DNA from 2 places in the Streptococcus sp. KHUD_012 genome. Region 1 is predicted to be linked to the other one. Evidence: predicted binding sites of a transcription regulator. Region 1 holds the regulator's gene; the other holds the start of a gene.

Evidence for each region. Region 1 encodes HrcA, which represses chaperone genes, less so after heat shock. Its sites were predicted from a motif close to TTAGCACTCNNNNNNNNNGAGTGCTAA; they were not measured.
Region 2: the regulator HrcA is predicted to act here: its motif matches at 2,308-2,334, upstream of groES (co-chaperone GroES).

The regions. Positions count from the first base shown of each region.
Region 1 covers NZ_CP159355.1:1,929,949-1,934,372, forward strand. Annotated here, with positions in the region: gene dnaK (molecular chaperone DnaK) at 1-423, opposite strand, end outside; gene grpE (nucleotide exchange factor GrpE) at 791-1,315, opposite strand; gene hrcA (heat-inducible transcriptional repressor HrcA) at 1,340-2,374, opposite strand; gene ABVF55_RS09410 (M15 family metallopeptidase) at 2,543-3,316, opposite strand; gene ABVF55_RS09415 (histidine phosphatase family protein) at 3,306-4,007, opposite strand; gene ABVF55_RS09420 (histidine phosphatase family protein) at 4,131-4,424, opposite strand, start outside.
Region 2 covers NZ_CP159355.1:2,075,920-2,080,343, reverse strand. Annotated here, with positions in the region: gene ABVF55_RS10110 (PTS system mannose/fructose/N-acetylgalactosamine-transporter subunit IIB) at 1-95, shown strand, start outside; gene ABVF55_RS10105 (PTS mannose/fructose/sorbose/N-acetylgalactosamine transporter subunit IIC) at 152-994, shown strand; gene ABVF55_RS10100 (PTS system mannose/fructose/sorbose family transporter subunit IID) at 978-1,832, shown strand; gene ABVF55_RS10095 (hypothetical protein) at 1,934-2,227, shown strand; gene groES (co-chaperone GroES) at 2,357-2,638, shown strand; gene groL (chaperonin GroEL) at 2,660-4,285, shown strand.

The DNA of each region.
Region 1 (4,424 bases):
ACGTTCTACTTCAAGGCCAGCGATTTTACCAGCGTCTTTAGTTGCTTGACGTTGAGCATCGTTGAAGTAAGCTGGAACTGTGATAACTGCTTTGGTTACTTTTTCACCAAGATAATCTTCAGCGTAACCTTTCAAGTATTGAAGAATCATAGCTGAGATTTCTTGTGGAGTGTATTCTTTGCCGTTAGCAGAAACTTTTTCAGAAGTTCCCATCTTAGATTTGATAGAGATCACTGTATCTGGGTTTGTGACTGCTTGACGTTTTGCAGCGTCACCAACGATGATTTCACCATTTTTGAATGACACAACAGATGGAGTCGTGCGGTTTCCTTCTGGGTTTGCGATGATTTTTGATTCAGTTCCTTCAAGAACTGCCACTGCTGAGTTTGTTGTACCTAAGTCAATACCGATAATTTTAGACATATGTTTTTCTCCTTAAGTTTTATCTTCTTTTTTTCTTTTTGATACTCTTCTTAAGTGGCGACGCCGTCAGAGCTTGACTTCGTCAATCTCTTTGACTAAACTTTGAGCCTAATGTCTCAAAGTTTGCGAAGATAGCGCCACGGCGAAGAGTATCGCCTTTGGTTCGCTTCGCTCACTATTGGTAAAGCTGAACCATTGTTTATCTTTCTTTCATAGTTTAGTGTCGTTTCGGACAAGGTTTCTATTATGTTACGACACGAGGAGTCGAAATCGATATTATTTCGACGACGAGTTAGTAAGGAGGCTAGGCAAACGCCATAGCGATTGCCGTTTTCTGACGAGTTGCTTTAGCTACCGTCAGAATTGCCTAGTTATAAACCACTACCATGGCTGGGCGTAGGATGCGGTCATGGAGTTTGTAGCCTTTTTGGAAGACTTGTGCGATGGTGTCTGCTGGATGTTCGTCATCTGCAGGCAAGGTTTGGATGGCCATGTGGTAGTTATGGTCAAAGGCTCCGTCCGCTGGAATTTCTTCAATTCCTTCTTCTTTCAGAGCATGTACCAAACTTTCTTGGACCATTTCTAAGCCCTTCTTCACATCATCTGTCAATCCTTCTACGGCAAGGGCACGTTCGAGGTTGTCCAGTGATGGTAAGATCGCTTTTGCCAAATCTTGGCTACGGTATTTTTGTAATTGTTGACGTTCTTCATTAGCACGGCGCTGAATATTTTGCATTTCTGCATGAGCACGAAGGTATTTGTTTTCAAATTCTTCGGCACGCGCTTGTGCTTCTTCTAACTCAGAAGGTTGGTTGCTTTCCTCTACAACTTCTTCAGTTGTTTGGGCAACTTCCTCTTCTTTCACGTCTTCTTTTTTGATATCTTCTGTCAAGGCATACACCCCTTTCATTTGGTCTTAATTTACTTCATAATGGTTGCTATTGAGGTAACGGTAGTAATCCGTCAACTTCATGACCAGTACTCGGCCGATAACATTGACCAGGCTTATCACACGCCTGTAGTCCATCTCTACGGGACCGATCACATGCATGAGGGCCATCCCACGATAAGGAACTAAGAACTTGTGACTAATCACTGTCACATTTTTCAAGGCCTTCTCTTGGGATTCCGCAACCAGGATCTGGGTCATTTGGTCTTCTGGCATTCCCCCTCGCAACTCCAAGGCCACATGTTGGGGATTGTCTAAGAACTGATAGGTCTGAAGATCGGCGTAGGTTAATGATGAAACCTTTCCTTCTACAAAGACCAGTTCTTGAAACAGTTGCGAGAAGACGTAATCAAAGAGATCCAGCACATTGTCTGTCGTCTTGAAATAGCGCTGTACAATCTGTGGAATCTCCGTCCGCAAGCGGTAGTGGATATCCAAAACTGTATTTCCAATGAAGCGTTCTTGAACCAGCTGATGGAAGATTTCCAAGTCACTGGTTAAGAAATTCTTTGGAATGGCAAACTGGACGGTGACAGGCTTTGATTCATCCAAGGTCAGAACTGCTAAGGCATCGTGATTGGATAATGGAACAATTTCAAAACCAGTCAAGCGCTGACGTGTCGGTTCAACATCCTGAATCACTGCGGTGTAACCCGTCATCTGGGCTAGTAACTTGGCCGTAGCATCCAAGATATCGTCTAACTTAAAGGCTTCGAAATCAAAGGCTTTCACCACCTGGTAGACATCTTGCTCATCAATCAGCTCTAGATCAAGCGAGTTCTGAACAAAATATTGGAAACCAGCTCGGCTAGGCAGCCGTCCACTCGAAGTGTGGGCTTTTTCTAGTAAGCCTTGCTTTTCGAGAGCAGCCATGTCATTTCGAATGGTCGCACTACTGGATTGAATGACATCTTGTAGCGCTTTTGAACCGACTGGTTCGTGGGTCTTGGTAAAGATATCGACAACAAGATTGAGAATCTCATTTTGACGTTCTGTAACCATGACCTCACCTCTCTTTCATTTTTTAGCACTCTAAACACTCAAGTGCTAAACCATGATTCTATTATACACCCATCCAAAAGAAAGTCAAGAGAAAAATCCAAAAAATTAGCACTCTTTTTTCAAGAGTGCTAAAAATCATTCTTAAGACCTAGAGAAGTAAATCTCCTCTTATTTGCCAGCTTTTTTCAATAGCTGAATATATTCTTCCAATACTAGCTGATGCTTGGCCATATACTGAGCATTTTCTACGCCAACATAACGGAAATGCCAATTCTCAAAATTCACACCCGTGATGTTGCTCTTCCCATCTGGGTAGCGAAGCACAAAGCCATATTGCGGTGCGATGGCAGCCAGCTGCATGCCCAACTCATCACTTTGGCCAGCTTCGACACTCATATCAATGGCAAGTCCTGTCTGGTGTTCACTCGCACCAGGGACCTGTACCTGGGTCTGCACCTGCTTTTCAGCTTCTTCGTGCGAAAGGCCGCTAGCCTCTAGTTGCGCAACACGCTCATTATAGAGCTCTGTTTGCTCGGCCACACTTCGATAGCCTGATATCAAGGTTTCTTCTGGGGCAATTTTTCGAGCCGCTTCTAAAAATTGACGAGTTGGTTCTACAATCCGACTATCCACTTTGATAGCATCCACATCTGTCAATTGTGGGTTCAACTCAGGCTTCACATTATCACGATTGACCAAGATCAACTGCCAGTCTTTTGTCGAAACGGCTGGTAAATCTGATTTTTCTTTCTTTTTCTTAGAAGAAGAGGGAGTCGTTACAGCTGTTTTTTTAGCCTTCCAAAACTGAAGCCCTGAAAACAAGCTTGGCTTCGCTAAGTAAGCACCAATTCCCGATCCAAGGACCACAAGAAGAAAGAAACTCAATAGGTAAGGCCACCATTTCTTACGTTTTTTTCGTGCGCGTCTATACTTATTCGTCATGACCATCCTCTAGGAGTTTTGCTCCAACCTTACGATAAGATAGATCCCCAATCTTTTCAATATGAAAGGCGCTATCTTCATAAGACAAAACCGTTACGCTTCCGTTGTCCAAGACTAATTCTTCGACCGCTTTTGGATCGATGAGATAAATCAAGGTCGTAATCGTCATGCCATGGCTAACCACAATAGCATTACCACCGCCAGCTGCTTCGACCTCTTTTGCGATAGCTTCAAATCCTTCTAGGATCCGGCCACTCAAGGTTCCCCAGGATTCAGCCCAACCAGTGGTATCCACTTCGACGATTCCTTCTGCTAACTCCATTAGGCTCAACTGATGGAAATCATCGACCTTAAAGACACGAGGTAAGACCCCCATAAAGAGATCACCATCATAAGCACCGTCAAAACTACCAAAACACCACTCGCGGATCCGTTTGTCATAACGATAAGGGATTTTTCCTGTCAGACCAAGTTCTTGAAGAATAATTCCCATAGTTTGAATGGTGCGTCCAGAATCACTCGAAACAGCCTCTTCAAAAGAAAGCCCAGCTTCCTTGAGACCAAGTCCTAATTCTCGAATTCCACGCTCTCCTGCTTCTGTCAGCGGAGTGTCTGACCAGCCCTGTGCCCGCCCAATGGTATTAAACATGGTTTTTCCATGACGAGCAATATATAATCTGGTTTTTGTCATTGTATTACCTCCGTATGTATCTCTTTCATTATATCATTTTTTGCAAAAAGAAAGTAGGAAAGCTCTTACAAGTTTTGTGAAAAAGAAAAGGCCATGACCAAAGGGTCAGCCTTTCATTATGGACTAGGATTCTTGCATGCTTTCACCGACCTCACGGTAACTGCTATCTCCAACTTCCTTAACCGTCAATTTTCCATCTTCATATTCTACAAGGGTAGCACTACCGTTTGAAAGAGGCAGATTGAGATTTGGTTTTCCTTCGATCAAGCAAACCAAGGTCTGAATGGTCCAACTATGGCTGACCACCAAGGCATTGCCTCCACCATTTTCTTCTACTTCTTTGGCAATAGCTTCAAAACCTTCTAGAATTCGGCTTTTCAAAACTTCCCAAGGTTCAGCCCAATTCGCTGTGTCCAC
Region 2 (4,424 bases), 150 kb from region 1:
CCATTCAAGCAGCAGGCTACAAGGTGAAATTCCAATTGTTGCCAGATGTTTCCATCGGTTATTGGGATGATTTCAAATCAAAATTTGGTTTTTAAAACTAACAGTCTTATCTGTTAGGTAAATAAATTTACAAACAAAAGGAGCGTTTGTTATGACAATTTCATGGATTCAAGCAATCTTGCTTGGTATTTTCGCCAGCTTGTCTTCAATGCCTGGTATGGGAGGTTCCAGTATCGGGAACTATACACTCGGTCGTCCTTTGATCGGTGGGTTGATTTCAGGTTTAATTCTTGGAGATGTGACAACCGGTATTATGGTCGGGGTTGCCCTTCAAGTCGTTTATATCGCCTTGGTAACACCTGGTGGTACCGTATCTGCCGATGTGCGTGCCATCTCTTACATCGGTGTTCCTCTTGCTATCTTGTTTGTGCATGCTAATAACATCACAGATGAAGCTGGAATCGCCGCAGCTGCAGCTCCAATCGGTGCAGCCGTTGGGACAATCGGTACAGTTCTTTTCTACGGTACCGCTACTATGAACTTGGTTTGGCAACACATTGGTTGGAAAGCCGTTGAAGAAGGAAACTTCAAAAAACTCTACGCAGTTGACTGGGTTTACCCTTGGATCTCTCACTTCCTCTTCTCTTTCCTTCCAACAATGATTATCACCAAATACGGTGAAAACATGGTTGATTTGATGAAACAATACCTTCCTATGGATGGTTACTGGATGAAAGCCCTCTTTACAGTCGGTGCTCTTCTCCCATGTGTCGGTATTGCCATCTTGTTGAAACAAATTGTTACAGAAGCAACTGACTTCATTCCATTCTTTGTTGGATTTACCTTGGCAAAATCTCTCGGATTGAACTTGGTATCCAGTGCCGTTGTTTCATTAATCTTTGCAGTAATCTACTATGAACTTGAAGTGATCAAATCGATGAAAGCTGCTCCAGCCGGAGTGGTGGACCTAGACGATGATGAGGAGGATATTTAAAATGGCTGATAGAAAGAAAATTTCAAAGAAAACATTAGCAAAAGCATTCCATCATTGGTATTATGGTCATTTGACTTGTTTCTCTCAAGAACATATGCAAACCTTCGGGTACTTGACTTCTATGCTTCCAATCGTAGAAGAAATGTATGACACCAAAGAAGAACAAAAGGATGCTATGCAAACCTATACGGCCTTCTTCAACACTGAACCACAACTTGGATCTCTTGTTGTAGGGATCACAGCTGGTTTGGAAGAAGCGCGTGCAAACGGAGATGCAGTAGATGGCGAAACCATCAACGGTATGCGTGCCGGTTTGATGGGACCAATCGCTGGTATTGGTGACTCATTGGTCGTTGGTACCTTGATTCCAGTTCTCTTGGGGATTGCCCTTGGACTTTCTAAAGGTGGTAACGTCGCTGGTGCTCTCTTCTACATCGTCGTATGGAACCTCTTAGTCTACTTTGGTATGCGCTTTGCCTTCTTCAAAGGTTACCAATTAGGGGATAAAGCCGTTGAATTCCTTGTAGGACCAAAAGGACAAGCTCTTCGTAAAGCGATCAGCGTTGTCGGTGGTATGGTTATCGGTGCCGTAGCAGCTACTTGGGTATCTGTTACAACAGCCCTTCAATTCAAGAATGCTGAAGGAAAAGTCTTCTTGAACATCCAAGAAAAGATCGATGGTGTTTATCCAGGTCTCTTGACAGCAGCCTTCATCACTCTTTGCTGGTGGTTGATGTCTAAGAAAAAAATTTCACCAAACAAAGTCATGTTACTTCTCGTTGTAGTGGCTTTGATCGGTGTTGCCCTTGGTATCTTTGATCCACATCTTAAATACTAAGGAAAAGAAAAAACAAATTTGCTAGTAGGAGTTTTTGAGAATGAAGTGAATTGACCTCCTTTACTTGCACTTCATTCTCAATTTTTATCAGGAGGAATCCCATGGTTACAAAACAAGAACTTGTCAATGGATATGAAACAGAAATCAACTACCAACGCCACATGCTTGAAAACCTTGGTCGTTGGTTCAGCTTACTCTTTATCATTGCCAGTATTGGTGTGGTATTGATCTATCTCTTTCACAAAAGTTTCCTCCCACTCTTGATCCTCGGGATTTTACTAGCCTTGGTTGGAATTTTAGGCATGATTGTTTTTGGATATGGCATCTACCGCGGGCGGATCAATCTTCAAAAAGTGATCGATGATTTCAATCAAAAATTGACAATTTTAAATTGAAATTTTAGAAACATCTCATCTCTTTTTGAGGTGTTTTTTTCTTGACTATTTCTGACCAAGTGATACAATAGAAACATAAGTTAGCACTTGAGTATGAAGAGTGCTAAAAACACGTATGGAGGAATAAACATGTTAAAACCATTAGGAGACCGCGTGGTCTTAAAAATAGAAGAAAAAGAACAGACAGTTGGTGGCTTTGTCCTCGCAGGTGCGAGCAAGGCTGATACAAAAACAGCTGAAGTAGTGGCCGTTGGTGAGGGTGTGCGTACCCTAAGTGGTGAACTGATTGCCCCAGCTGTGAAAGCAGGAGATCAAGTTTTGGTTGAAAGCCATGCAGGAATTGAAGTTAAAGATGGGGAAGAAACCTACACCATCGTTGGAACATCAAACATTCTTGCAATTGTAGAGTAAGAGAAGAAAGAGGTAAGAGAAATGGCAAAGGATATTAAATTTTCATCAGATGCACGTTCTGCAATGGTTCGTGGTGTCGATGTCTTAGCAGATACAGTGAAAGTTACGTTGGGCCCTAAAGGACGCAATGTGGTTCTTGAAAAATCATTTGGTTCGCCTTTGATCACAAATGATGGGGTGACCATCGCCAAAGAAATCGAATTGGAAGACCATTTTGAAAATATGGGTGCCAAATTGGTATCAGAAGTGGCTTCTAAGACCAATGATATCGCAGGTGACGGTACAACGACTGCGACTGTTTTGACCCAAGCTATCGTTCGTGAAGGGATCAAAAACGTCACTGCAGGTGCTAACCCAATCGGCATCCGCCGTGGGATCGAGACTGCTGTTGCAACAGCAGTAGAAGCATTGAAAAACACTGCGATTCCAGTGTCCAGCAAGGAAGCCATTGCTCAAGTAGCTGCTGTGTCTTCGCGTTCTGAAAAAGTTGGTGAATATATCTCAGAAGCCATGGAAAAAGTTGGCAAAGATGGGGTCATCACCATTGAAGAGTCTCGTGGAATGGAAACCGAGCTTGAAGTGGTTGAAGGCATGCAGTTTGATCGTGGTTACCTCTCACAATACATGGTGACGGATAATGAAAAAATGGTAGCCGATCTTGAAAACCCATATATTTTGATTACTGACAAGAAGATCTCAAATATCCAAGAAATCTTGCCCTTGTTGGAAAGTATTCTTCAAAGCAACCGTCCGCTCTTGATCATCGCAGATGATGTGGATGGCGAAGCTCTTCCAACGCTTGTCTTGAACAAGATCCGTGGTACATTTAATGTTGTAGCTGTTAAGGCACCAGGATTTGGAGATCGCCGTAAAGCTATGCTAGAAGATATCGCCATCTTGACAGGTGGTACAGTCATTACAGATGATCTTGGTTTGGAATTGAAAGATGCAACCATTGAAGCACTTGGTCAAGCAGCTAAAGTTTCAGTTGATAAAGACAGTACCGTCATTGTCGAAGGTTCTGGTAACCCAGAAGCGATCGCTAACCGTGTGGCGGTCATCAAGTCACAAATCGAAACCACAACCTCTGAATTTGACCGTGAAAAATTACAAGAACGTTTGGCTAAATTGTCTGGTGGCGTTGCCGTAATCAAGGTTGGTGCTGCAACAGAAACAGAATTGAAAGAAATGAAACTCCGTATCGAAGATGCCCTTAATGCGACTCGCGCAGCCGTTGAAGAAGGGATCGTTGCCGGAGGTGGTACAGCTCTTGTCAATGTCATCTCTGCAGTCGCAGCCCTTGAATTAGAAGGGGATGAAGCAACAGGACGCAATATCGTTCTTCGTGCTTTGGAAGAGCCAGTGCGCCAAATTGCCCACAATGCCGGTTACGAAGGATCTATTGTGATTGATCGCTTGAAAAATGCCGAAGTCGGAACAGGTTTCAATGCTGCAACAGGTGAATGGGTGAATATGATTGATGCAGGAATCATCGACCCAGTTAAAGTGAGCCGTTCAGCCCTTCAAAACGCCGCTTCCGTAGCGAGTCTGATCTTGACGACCGAAGCAGTCGTAGCCAACAAACCAGAACCAGCAGCCCCAGCAGGACCAGGAATGGATCCAAGCATGATGGGTGGGATGATGTAACCTGATACCAATGATTGGTGCTAAAGCACCGAATCATTGGACGGTAGCCGCTATGTTGCGGCCTACCTAATCATCTTACTAGCTCAAAGGGAGGAAAATATCGTTCCTCCCTTTTCACGTCGTAACCCCTTGATTAATT